2 regions of the Pedococcus sp. P2_D7 genome follow, and region 1 is predicted to be linked to the other one. Evidence: predicted binding sites of a transcription regulator. Region 1 holds the regulator's gene; the other holds the start of a gene.

What was found. Region 1 encodes Rex, which represses fermentation and respiration genes when NADH is low (regulators of the CRP and FNR family bind a similar motif). Its sites were predicted from a motif close to CTTGTGAANNNNTTCACAAG; they were not measured.
Region 2: edd (phosphogluconate dehydratase) is a predicted target of Rex. The motif match lies at 4,088-4,107, and genes of this name have one in related genera.

Annotation. Positions count from the first base shown of each region.
Region 1 is NZ_JBFUEH010000002.1:669,920-676,129, reverse strand. Features, by position in the region: gene AC1DWJ_RS06725 (bifunctional uroporphyrinogen-III C-methyltransferase/uroporphyrinogen-III synthase) at 1-1,478, opposite strand, end outside; gene hemC (hydroxymethylbilane synthase) at 1,475-2,578, opposite strand; gene AC1DWJ_RS06715 (glutamyl-tRNA reductase) at 2,575-3,885, opposite strand; gene AC1DWJ_RS06710 (redox-sensing transcriptional repressor Rex) at 3,882-4,631, opposite strand; gene AC1DWJ_RS06705 (glutaredoxin family protein) at 4,765-5,046, opposite strand; gene AC1DWJ_RS06700 (RNA polymerase sigma factor) at 5,558-6,210, shown strand, end outside.
Region 2 is NZ_JBFUEH010000003.1:242,074-248,283, forward strand. Features, by position in the region: gene AC1DWJ_RS08215 (GH36-type glycosyl hydrolase domain-containing protein) at 1-86, opposite strand, end outside; gene AC1DWJ_RS08220 (malonic semialdehyde reductase) at 386-1,030, shown strand; gene eda (bifunctional 4-hydroxy-2-oxoglutarate aldolase/2-dehydro-3-deoxy-phosphogluconate aldolase) at 1,425-2,105, opposite strand; gene edd (phosphogluconate dehydratase) at 2,102-3,964, opposite strand; gene AC1DWJ_RS08235 (phosphate-starvation-inducible PsiE family protein) at 4,225-4,728, shown strand; gene pdxH (pyridoxamine 5'-phosphate oxidase) at 4,856-5,536, opposite strand; gene AC1DWJ_RS08245 (hypothetical protein) at 5,594-5,995, shown strand; gene AC1DWJ_RS08250 (oxygenase MpaB family protein) at 6,019-6,210, shown strand, end outside.

The DNA.
Region 1 (6,210 bases):
GCCGTGGCCGGGCCGATGCACGCGATCACCGTGGAGGGGTGCGGCTTGCCGGCGATGCCGACGAGGTTGCGCACCGTCGAGGACGACGTGAACACCGCGGCGTCGAACTGGCCGCCCTTGATCGCCTCGCGGATGTGGGCGGCCGGCGGCGCGGCGCGCACCGTGCGGTATGCCGTGACGTCGTCCACCTCCCAGCCCATCTCCTGGAGACCGGCGACGAGGGTGTCGGTGGCGATGTCGGCCCGCGGCAGGAAGACCCGGTTGATGGGGTCGAGCACCTCATCGAACGGCGGCCACTCCTCGAGCAGACCGTGTGCCGACATCTCACCGGACGGCACGAGGTCGGGCACGATGCCCCACTCGCGCAGGGCGGCGGCGGTGACCCCACCGACGGCGGCGATCTTGAGCCCGGCGAACGCGCGGGCGTCGAGACCGAACTCCTCGAACTTCTCCCGCACCGCCTTCACGGCGTTCACCGAGGTGAAGCCGATCCACTCGTAGCGACCGGTGACCAGGCCCTTGACCGCGCGCTCCATCTGCTGGGGCGTGCGCGGCGGCTCGACCGAGATCGTCGGGACGACCTCGGCGGTCGCGCCGAAGGACTCGAGCCGGGCGATGGTCGAGCCGGACTGCTCCTTGGTGCGGGGCACCAGGACGTTCCAGCCGAACAGCGGCTTGGTCTCGAACCAGGAGAGGTTCTCGCGGAGGGCCACGGTCGAGCCAACCACGGCCAGGGCCGGGAACTCCAGGGTCTTCATGACCTTCGCGACCTCGCCCAGGGTGGTCACGCGGGTGGCCTGCCGGATGGTGGTGCCGCGCTCCGTGAGGGCGACGGGGCTCTCTGCCGGCCGGCCGGCGGCCAGGAGCTTGCCGAGGGCCGTGCCGAGGTCGTCGGGCTGGCCCAGCAGCACGACCGTGACCGACTCGGCCACCGAGGCGGCCCAGTCGACGTGCCGGTCGTTCGCCGAGATGACGTGCACGGCGGGCGAGCTGCTCGACGTCAGCGGGATGCCGGCATACGCGGGCACGGCCGAGACGGCGCTGACGCCGGGGACGATGTCGAACCCGATGCCGGCCTTCTGGCAGGCGAGGGCTTCCTCGGCCAGGCCGTTGAAGGTGCCCGGGTCGCCGTCCATCAGCCGGACGACGAGGCCGCCCGACGCGGACTTGGCCGCCTTGACGACCAGCTTGGCCCGCATCGCGTGGGTCAGCGGCTGGCCGTGGTCGCCGTGACCGGCGTCGATGACCTCGACGCCCTCACGGCAGTAGCGGCGGACGACGTCCTCGCGGGCGACCTGGTCGATGACGACCACGGCGGCGGCGGCGAGGAACTCCAGCGAGCGCACCGTCATGAGTCCGGAGTCGCCGGGGCCGGCGCCGACGAAGGCGACGCGTCCCGGGACCCGGCTCTGGCGAGCGGTCGGGCTGGTGGGGCTCGAGGAGGTTGAGGTGGTGGTGGTCGAGCGCGTGGGGCTCACAGTGCACGCTCCGTGCTGTCGTGTTCGGGTATGCGGTCGGTGCTGCTGTCGGGGCCGGCGAGCGGATCGGGTCCGGTCGCCCCGGGTGGGTCGGGCGGCAGCGCCTCGGGGCGGCGGCTCGCGGGACCGTCGCCGGACGGCGTCGGTGGGGCTGGTGGTCGCTCCTCGGGACCGCGCAGCAGGTCGCCGCCGTCCTCGAGCAGGACTGCCGCGAGCCGTCGGCCCAGGGCTTCGCCGTCGTCGGCGCTACCCACGAGCGAGCGGCGCAGGTCGAACGACCCGTCGACGGCGCCGACGAAGGCACGCAGCGACAGCTCGAGGCCGTCCTCGCCCTCGACGACCTCGGCGAGTGCCCCGACCGGCGCGGAGCAGCCGGCCTCGAGCGCGGCCAGGACGGCCCGCTCGGCGGTGACGCAGACGCGGGTGTCGGGGTCGTCGAGGACCTCGAGCGCTGCCAGCGTCACGAGGTCGTCGGCACGGCACTCGACCGCCAGGGCACCCTGACCCGGGGCCGGCAGCATCTGGAGCGGGTCGATGGCCTCGGCCACGTCGTCGAGCCGGCCGAGCCGGGCCAGGCCGGCGCGCGCGAGCACGACCCCGTCGAGGGCGCCGTCCCTGACCAGGGCGATGCGGGTGTCGACGTTGCCACGGATGTCCTTGACGGACAGTCCGAGACCGAGGGCCGCGAGCTGGGCGACCCGGCGCGGCGAACCGGTGCCGACCACGGCACCCTCGCCGAGCTCACCCAGCGTGCGTCCGCCGGACGACACCAGGACGTCACGCGGGTCCTCGCGGACCGGGACGGCCGCGACGACGAGCCCGGGCTCGGGCGTGGTGGGCAGGTCCTTGAGGGAGTGCACGGCGAAGTCGACCTCGCCGGCAAGCAGGGCGCGACGCAACGCCGCGGCGAAGACGCCGGTGCCACCGATCGAGGCCAGCGAGGCGGTCGAGGTGTCCCCCTCGGTGACGATCTCCACGAGCTCGACGGTGTGTCCCCGGGCGCGCAGCAGGTCGGCCACCCAGGTCGACTGGGTGGTCGCGAGCGCGCTGCGGCGGGTGCCCAGGCGCAGGCTCAGCGGGGTGGCGGCGGGTGCGCTCACGGCATACCTCCCCGCTCGGGCGGCGGGACGGACGCGGTGGCAGCCTCGCCGGGGCGCAGGTCGAAGAGCTCGCGCAGGGCCTCGGCGTAGTCGGCGCCCTGGCCGCCCACGGCCCGCTCCTTCACCCTGATGGTGGGGGTGTGCAGCAGCTTCTCGACGATGCGGTGCACCGCGAGCTGCACCTCGGCGCGGGCCACCTCGTCGAGGTCGGGCAGCCGCTGGTCGAGGCGGGTCAGCTCGCCCGCGACGACCTCCGCGGCGTGCGAGCGCAGCGCGGCGACGGTCGGCGCGACGCTCTCCGCGGCGCGCGAGGTGAGGTATGCCGCGACCTCACCGATGACGAGGTCGGCCACCTCGCTCACCTGCGGCGGCGTCTGCCCGCCGGACAGCTCCTCCCCCAGCGCGGCCAGCCCGGCGAGGGTGACCCCGCTCAGCGAGGCGACCTCGGGAGCCACGTCGTGGGGCAGGGCGAGGTCGATGTAGGCCTGCGGGCGACCGGCCCGGGCCACCTGGGCGTCGCCTGCGTTCGCGAGGTCGACCACCACACCGGTCGAACCGGTGCAGGAGATCACGACGTCGGCGCCGGCGAGGGCGGCGGACAGGTCGTCGAGCGGGCGGGCGGTGCCGCCGGTGCGCTCAGCCAGCCGGAGTGCCTTGGCGAGGGTGCGGTTGACGATGGTGAGACCCGCGGCGCCACGACGCAGCACGGTGGTCGCGGCCAGCGAGCTCATGCCGCCGGCCCCGACGACGAGCACCCTGAGGCCGGCCAGCGGGCCCAGCTCGCGCTCGGCCCGGGCCAGCCCGGCCTCGACGAGCGAGACGCTGACCGCGTCGATGCCGGTCTCGGTGTGGGCCCGCTTGCCGACCCGGAGGGCCTGCTGGAACAGGGTGTTGAGGGCCGGCCCGGCGTGCCCGGACTTCTGCGACTCGCGCAGGGCCGTGCGCATCTGGCCGAGGATCTGGGCCTCGCCCACCGCCATCGAGTCCAGCCCGCAGGCGACCGTGAAGGCGTGCGCGATCGCGCGGTCCTCGTAGTGGACGTAGAGGTGCTCGCGCAGCTCGTCACGGCCGACCCCGGTGACCTCGGTCAGCGCGTCGGCGATGTCGGTGACCGCCCCGTGGAAGGTCATCGACTCGGCGTAGACCTCGGTGCGGTTGCACGTGGACACGACGATCGCCTCGGTGAGGTTGTCGCGACCGGTCAGGCTGGCGGACAGGGCCCGCCGGCCGGCGGCGTCGAGGGTCATGGCCTCGAGGAGCGGCAGGGGCGCCGTGTGGTGGGACAGGCCCAGGATCACGAGGCTCATCGACGCACCACCCGGGTCGTCTCGAGGCCCACGGACTCGCGGCCCACGGGCTCGAGGTTCACGGGCTCGCGCGCGACGGCGTCGAGCGCACCCTCGGCGGCGAGCGCCTTGCGCTGCTCGTGGAAGGCCAGGATCTGGAGCTCGGTCGACAGGTCGACCTTGCGGACGTCGACGTCGTCGGGCACCACCAGCACGCACGGGGCGAAGTTGAGGATCGAGCGCACTCCGGCGGCCACCAGCTGGTCGCAGACCCCCTGGGCGGAGGCGGCGGGCGTGGCGATGACGCCGATGGCCAGGCCCTGCTCGGCGACCAGCTCGTCGAGCACGGACATCGGCTGCACGGTGATGCCGGCGATCTCCTGGCCGAGCAGACCGGCGTCCTGGTCGAGGAGGGCCACCACCCGGAATCCCCGCGTGGCGAACCCGCTGTAGGCCGCGAGCGCGTGGCCGAGGTTTCCCATGCCGATGATGGCGACCGGCCAGTCCTGGGTGAGGCCGAGCTCACGGGAGATCTGGTAGGCGAGGTGGTCGACCTCGTAGCCGACACCCCGCACGCCGTAGGAGCCGAGGTGGGACAGGTCCTTGCGGAGCTTTGCGCTGCGGACGCCCGCGGCGGAGGCCAGCTCCTCGGAGGACACCGACGTGATCCCGCGTTCCGCCAGGCCGGTCAGGGCGCGGAGGTACTCGGGTAGCCGTGCGACCGTGGCGTCGGGAATACCCCGACGGGCGCTCGGGTCGGCAGACACAGTCTTTTCCGGCTCCTTCTCATCACTGGCAGTCCGCGCCTGGCTGGGGCGGACGGGAGCCTCTGCAGATTACGCTTTTGTGAACGGATGCACAAAGTCACAAGCAGGCGTCTCGCCGAGCACGTGAGCCGCGTCACGTCGAGCGCGTGAGGGCGGCCCGGAGCCGCGTTTCGTCGACCCGCCAGTAGTCGTGCTGGCGGCCGTCGACGAAGGTGACCGGGATCTGCTCCCAGTACTGCTCCCTGAGCGCCGGCTCGTCCTCGATCGACCGCTCCACCCAGCCGACCCCGACATCGGCGGCCACCCGGGCGATGACGGCGCGGGCCGCGTCGCACAGGTGGCAGCCCGGCTTGCTCACCAGCGTGATGCGCGCCGGTGGTGGCGTCGCAGCGGTGGGAGGCGGCAGGTCGGACACATCCCGAGGGTATGCCGCGTGGCCCAGGCCCTGGGCCTTCGCGGGGCTTCGCGGGGTCAGCGGGCTCGGGCCAGTGGGCCCGGGTCGCCCTCGGGGCGCTATGCCGTGCCCCACGCTGAGGGGCAGGGACGCCGACCAGGGACGCCGACGCTGGCACCCGGCGAGATGGTGCACCGCACCAGGCCCGCGCGCGGCACCTGCACCTGCACCTGCACCTGCCCCACGCTCGGGGGCATTGCATAGCGTCGTCACATCGACCCACGCCCAGGGACTTCCGGAGGCGACACCGCGGCATACCCCTGTTTGCGTGGGGACGGGGCCGATGGCCTGCTCTGCGACGCGCTGGCGGTGGAGTGTGGCGCAGGTCTCCTGACAATCCGACAGATATCGGGGAAACTGTCTCGGTCAGGAGGCCCCCATCCGGATCCGTGCACGTCGCAGCGCCGCGAGTCGTCTCGCGGTGCTCCGTCCTGCCCGAAGCGTTCCGGTCTGGGCAACGAGCGCCCCGGCGATGGGTTACGCGGGGGCCGGCAACCACGGGATGGGCCCGGCGACCGCGGACTTCCTCGACACCTTGCGGGTGCTGCTCACCCTCGCGGGCGACGCGGGCACGTTGTCGGGGGGCGGGTCCGGCCAGGGAGGGGCCGCGGCCAGCGCGGGCTTCGGGCCGGGCGAGGCCCCCCAGGACTTCGAGCGCATCCCGGCCCTGGTCGAGCTCGCGCAGCGCGGTGACAGCGAGGCGTTCGGCCTGCTCTACGAGCGGTACGTCGACGTCGTCTTCCGCTACGTCTACGTGCGCGTGGGGGGCCGGCAGCTCGCCGAGGACATCACCTCCGAGACCTTCCTGCGCGCCCTGCGCCGGATGGACTCCTTCTCCTGGCAGGGACGCGACATCGCGGCGTGGTTCATCACCATCGCCCGCAACCTGATCACGGACAACGCCAAGTCGGCGCGGTTCCGCATGGAGGTCTCGACCGCCGACATGCTCGACGCCGACCCGCGCGTCGAGGCTGCTCCCGATCACGAGGTGCTCGACCGGCTCCGCAACGAGCGGCTGCTCCAGGCGGTGAAGGGCCTCAAGCCCGAGCAGGCCGAGTGCGTGGTGCTGCGGTTCCTCCAGGGACTCACCCTCGCCGAGACGGCCAAGGTGCTCGGCAAGTCAGA
Region 2 (6,210 bases), on a different contig from region 1:
GCGTCGCCGGTGAACACCGCCCGCAGCCCGGAGTCACTGGAGAGCTCATGGTGGCCACGCGTCATCGCATTCGTCGGGAAAGGCACCCCTTGTGTATAGCAGTCTCGGCACCTGGAAGGACAAGCCGAAATCCCTTGTAAATAAATGAAACTCAATCGCTGAGCACGAGCGGAGTCCACGAACGTGCTTTCAAATGCCACACCGCGCTCGCCCCACACGCCGATCGAGGGCTGCGACACGGTTACCGTCGTCCGGCTGCTCGTGGGACGGACCGGAGGTCGGGACTGCGGCTGCCCAGACCGTGGTCGTCTGCCGGTCGTCAGGCGGCTGACCTGCACCTTCGTGGTTGAGGAATGCAACCATGCAGTTGACTGTTCAATCACTCATGACCCAGACCCACGACTCCCTGACCGCGCTCGAGGCCCAGTTCGCCGCTGACCACCTCGAGCTCTCCCCCGAGGCCCAGGACCTGCTGTTCCGTGACGCCCGCACCGCCAACACCTTCACCGACGAGCCGGTGTCGGAGGAGCAGGTGCGCGCCATCTACGACCTGGTCAAGTGGGCCCCGACGTCGATGAACAACCAGCCGCTACGGATCGTCCTCGTGCGCACCCCCGAGGCCCGCGGTCGGCTCGTCGAGCTGATGAGTGGCAACAACAAGGCCAAGACCTCCACCGCTCCCCTGGTGGCCGTCCTCGCCGCCGACACCGACTTCCACGACGAGCTCGGCAAGGTGTTCCCGCACTTCGAGGGCGCCCGCGACCTCTTCGCCGGCAACGCCGAGATGCGCGAAGGTACCGCCACGCTCAACGCCACCCTCCAGGTCGCCTACTTCATCCTCGGCGTCCGCGCGGCGGGCCTCGCTGCCGGCCCGATGACCGGTTTCGACGCGGACGGCGTGGACCGCGAGTTCTTCCCGGACGGCGCGCACCGCACCATCGCCGTGGTCAACATCGGCCGCCCCGCCGAGGGCGCCTGGATGGACCGCCTGCCCCGCCTCGACTACGACGAGGTCGTCACCTCCGTCTGACCGCGGCTGTCGCCAGACCCCGCTTCTCCACGATCACTTCGAGAAAGCTGTTGCACAGGGCGACCTTCCCGTCTTAGCGTCGAGCTACACGGAAGGGAGGTGGTCCAAGAAGTGATTTCAATTTGGACGCGTGAGGTGACTGCGCGCTAGCGCACCTCGACTGCTCGAGGTCCGCCATCCGGCGCAATCCCAAGCAGTTCACCGCAGCCCGTGGGCCGCGCAGGTCGTCCCCTGCGCACGCCGAGCCGCTCGAACGTGGCGAGGCGAGGCCCACGGGCTGTTCCATGCCCGGCGACCTGTTACCGGCCGATCCCCGCGAGCGCGGTCCTGGCCGGCCTGGTGACTACCGGGTGGCAACACGTCGCCCCTCACGCGACGCGTTGCCACCCGTGCTTCAGGAGAGGCGAAGGGCGGCAGCCTCAGCCGCCAGGGCCTCGATCCGTGACCAGTCCCCTTGGGCCACAGCGTCCTTCGGCGTCAGCCAGGAGCCACCGACACAGCCGACATTGGGCAGCGCGAGCCAGGCGGCGGCCGTCTCGGGGGTGATGCCGCCGGTCGGGCAGAACCGCAGCTGCGGACACGGACCGGAGACCGCCGACAGGTAGGGGCGGCCACCACTGGCCTCGGCCGGGAAGAACTTCATCGCCTCGAGACCGGCCTCGGCGAGGGTCAGCATCTCGGTCAGCGTGCCCGCGCCGGCGAGCAGCGGGAGCCCGCTGGCCAGGGCCGCCTCGAGCAGCCGCGGCGGGGAGCCGGGGGTGACCAGGAACTGCGCGCCCGCGTCCTTGACCTGCTGCACCTGCGCGGGCGTCACCACGGTGCCCGCACCGACGACCATGCCCTCGACCTGCGAGGCCACCGCCTCGATCGCGCCGAGCCCCGCCTCGCTGCGGAGCGTGATCTCGATGACCGGTATGCCGCCGCGCACCAGGGCGCGCGCCAGCGGCACCGCCTGCTCGACGGTGTCGACCACGACGACAGGGATCACCGGGGCCAGGGCGAGGACGTCGGCGCCGTCGCGCAGGGCGGGTCGGCTCGCCACCGGGTCGGTGGACGTCACGCTGGTGGTGGTCATCGGGTCTCCTCCTGGGTCAGGAACGGTGCGGCGTCGGCCTTCTCCCACAGCCGTCCGAGGCTGCCGAAGACGTGGGCCCCCTCGTCGGCCCGGCCGACCGCGCCACGCATGGCCGCGAACAGCTCACGGCCGGTGCCGATGCCTTCCTCGCTGACCCGCGGCGAGGGCACGCGCGCCGCGAACTCGTCCTCGTCGACCAGCACGTCGAGGCGCCCGGTCAGCGAGTCGACCCGCACGACGTCGCCGTCCTGGAGCTTCGAGATCGGCCCGGCGTGCACCGACTCGGGCGTGACGTGGATGGCTGCGGGAATCGCGCCCGACGCCCCACTCATGCGGCCGTCGGTGACCAGCGCCACGGCATACCCGCGCTTCTGGAGCACGCCGAGTGAAGGGGTGAGGGCGTGCAGCTCGGGCATGCCGTTGGCCGAGGGTCCCTGCTCGCGGATGACCACGACGACGTCGCGGTCGAGCTCGCGCCGCGAGAACGCCTGGAGGAAGCCGACCTGGTCGGTGAAGACCCGGGCCGGCGCCTCGACGACCCGGTGCTCGGGCGCCACGGCCGACACCTTGATGACCGCGTGGCCCAGGGTGCCGCCGAGGACCCGCAGGCCACCGTCGACGCTGAACGGGTCGTCAGCCGCCCGCAGCACCTCGGGGTCGCCGGACTCCGTTGGGGCCTCGACGAACTCGAGCCGACCGTCGACCAGCACCGGACGCTGGGTGTAGCGCCGCAGCCCGGGCCCGGCGAGGGTCAGGACGTCTTCGTGGACCAGGCGGTTGTCGATGAGGGTGCGCACGAGGAAGGCCGTGCCGCCGGCCGCGTGGAAGTGGTTCACGTCGGCCGGACCGTTGGGGTAGATGCGGGCGACGGACGGGACGACGGTCGACAGGTCGTCGAAGTCCTCCCACCTGAGGTCGATGCCGGCGGCAGCGGCGATCGAGATGAGGTGCATCGTGTGGTTGGTCGAGCCGCCCGTGGCGAGCAGCGCGACGACGCCGTTGACGATCGCCTTCTCGTCGACGACCTGGCCGATGCCGTAGGGCGCGTCGGAGGCGGCGATCTCGGCGACCCGCACGGTGGTCGCCGCCGTCAGGGCGTCACGCACCGGGTCGTCGGGGTGGATGAACGCCGCACCGGGCAGGTGCAGGCCCATGACGTCCATGAGCATCTGGTTGGAGTTGGCGGTGCCGTAGAAGGTGCACGTGCCGGGCGAGTGGTAGGACGCGACCTCGCTCCCGAGCAGCTCGTCGCGCCCGACCTCACCGGCCGCGTAGGCCTTGCGGGTCTCGGCCTTCTCGGCGTTCGAGCGACCCGAGGCCATCGGACCCGCGGGCACGAGGGCGGTCGGCAGGTGGCCGAACGCCAAGGCGCCGGCGACCAGCCCGGGCACGATCTTGTCGCAGACGCCGAGCATGAGGACGCCGTCGAACACGTCGTGGCTGAGCGCGATGGCGGCCGACATCGCGATGACGTCGCGGCTGAAGAGGCTGAGCTCCATGCCGGCCCGGCCTTGGGTGATGCCGTCGCACATGGCGGGCACACCGCCGGCCACGCGGGCGACGGCGCCGACCTCGCGCGCGGTCTGCTTCATGGCTGCGGGGTAGTGCTCGAACGGCGCGTGGGCCGAGAGCATGTCGTTGTAGGACGTGATGATGCCGAGGCTGACGCCGGTGTCGGCGGCCATCACGGTGCGGTCGCTGCCGCCGCACGCGGCGACCGCGTGGGCGAGGTTGGAGCAGCCGAGGTCGGTGCGCGCGGGGCGCAGGCTCAGCTCGGAGGCAGCGCGCGAGATCCGCTGCAGGTATGCCGTGCGGCTGGCCCGGCTGCGGTCGGTCACCCGCGCGGTGACGTCAGCCACGACGGGGTGGAGGGTGGGTCTCGGAGGGGTCGGTGGAACGGCGGTGTGGTCGGCGGGCGCCATGAGGCTCCTCGGATTCGGCGGTCGGGACGGGGACCGCGCGAACGGCGACACTGACGCGCGCGTGTGATTCCGTTCACAAGTGTGAGGCAGGCCACCCGCTGGTCTCAGACCGTCCCGGGATACGGACGGGTAGGCACGCGCGACCCGGCCGCCGCGCACGAGTGACGGATCGGCGCAGGTCAGACAGGATGAGCGCCATGACGGACTGGATCGAGGACACCATCGAGCGGGTGGAGAACGTCGTCTACCTCGCGGTGGCGGTGATCCTGTTCGCGGTCGCAGCCGTCGTGATCGGCAAGACGGCCCTGACGTTCGGCGACCTGGGCAGCGGCACCGTCGTCGAGGTGGCGGCCGACATCCTCGACCTGCTCCTGCTCGTCTTCATCGTGGTGGAGCTGTTGTTCGCGGTGCGCACGACGCTGAACCGGCGCGAGCTGGTGGCCGAGCCGTTCCTCCTCGTGGGCATCATCGCCTCGATCAAGGAGATCGTCGTCCTGTCGGTGAAGGCCCCCGACCTGCTGGGCAAGCCCGAGTTCGCCGACACGCTCCGGCTGATGGGGCTGCTGTCGGGCACGATCATCCTGCTGGCCCTGGCGTCGTGGCTGCTGCGCCGCAAGGAGCGGGAGCCCAGTGAGGGCGCCAACTCCGGTCACGGCGCCGACGAAGAGGTCCAGAAGGGATCCCAGCCCGACCGAGTCTGACCGCCCTCCTCCGGCGTCGCTCATCCATGCAAAAGGCGAGTTAGCGCCGCTCCGAGCGGCGCTAACTCGCCTTTTGCATGAGATGGCGTCGCTGCTCGGGGGTGGCGACTCGGGCCGGCGGGAGAGCTCAGGGCTGGCGGCGGCTCAGGGTCCAGGCGTCGGCGTCGTCGAGCGAGCCCGGCGCGACGCGGCTGAAGACGAGCCGGTCGTGCAGCCGGTTGCGGCGGCCACCCCAGAACTCGACCTCGTCGCAGACCACCCGGTAGCCGCCCCAGAAGTCGGGGACGGGCACGTCGGTGGGGTCGCCGTGGTCGGGGAACTGCGCGGCATACCTCGCGTAGGCGTCCTCGAGCCCCTGTCTCCCCTCGATGGGCTGGGACTGGCGCGAGGCCCACGCGGAGATCCGCGAGGCCCACGGCCGCGAGCCGAAGTAGCCGGCGACCTCCTCGCGGGTCAGCTGCTCCGCCACCCCACGGAAGCGGATCGCCCGGAACATCGCCGGCCAGGTCAGCGCCGCCGCGATGCCGCCGGTCGCGGCGATCTCCAGGCCCTTGGTCGACTCGGTGCCGGTCACGAAGCCCGGGCCGCGGTCGTCGAAGAACCGCATCAGCACGGTGCGGACGTTGGGTCGCCCGGCGGCGTCGACCGTCGCGACCGAGAGCGCGTAGGGCTCGGGCACGTCGGCCTGCACCTGCGCGCGCGCCACGGCGTCGTCGACCCAGAGCCGGGCCTGCTGCCACGGGGTGGGCGCGACCTCGGCCTCGGAGAGGCCTTCGCCGCTGTAGTCGGTGCGCAGGACGTCGCTCATGCTCGAAGACTAGGCGTCCGAGATTAGGGTGAGGGTCGGACCAGTCAGGGAGGCAGCATGCCCAGCAAAGGCAAGGCAGTCGGCAACCTCGTGAAGTGGGGCATCAAGTACGGCCCCCACGTCGTGGTGCTGGCGCAGCAGGCCAAGGAACCGGCGATGAAGGCCGCCCAGACCGCACTCGACCGGCAGAAGGCCCGGCGCCGCGCGATCGAGCACGCGGCGACGGTGCGCGAGGGGACGGTGCTCAAGACGTTCGACCCGCGCGCCGACCACAGCGAGCCGGTCTGGGTGGTGTTCTCCGGCGACGACCCCATCGCCGCGCACCCCACCTCCACGACGCCGATCGCCGAGCTGATCGCGAACAGCGACCTGTCCACCCGGGTGCGCCCGGCCGACCTCCCCACGCCCGCCGCGCGCCTGAAGGAGCTCCCGCGACGCCGGACCAGGCGCTCCCAGTGACCCTGCTGGCGCCCCTCGCGCCGATGGCCGACGGCGCCCGACGCCAGCTAGCGTCGGCCCTGCGGTCACGGGTCGCCGGCACCGACGCCCAGGTCAAGGCCGAGCGCATCTGGGGCGCCGAAGGACCGCGCTGGTTCACGCCGGACGACCCCATCTGGCGGGTGCACGCCGACGCGGCGATGTTCCCGGGCGGCATCCGCGCCCTGCTGCTCCAG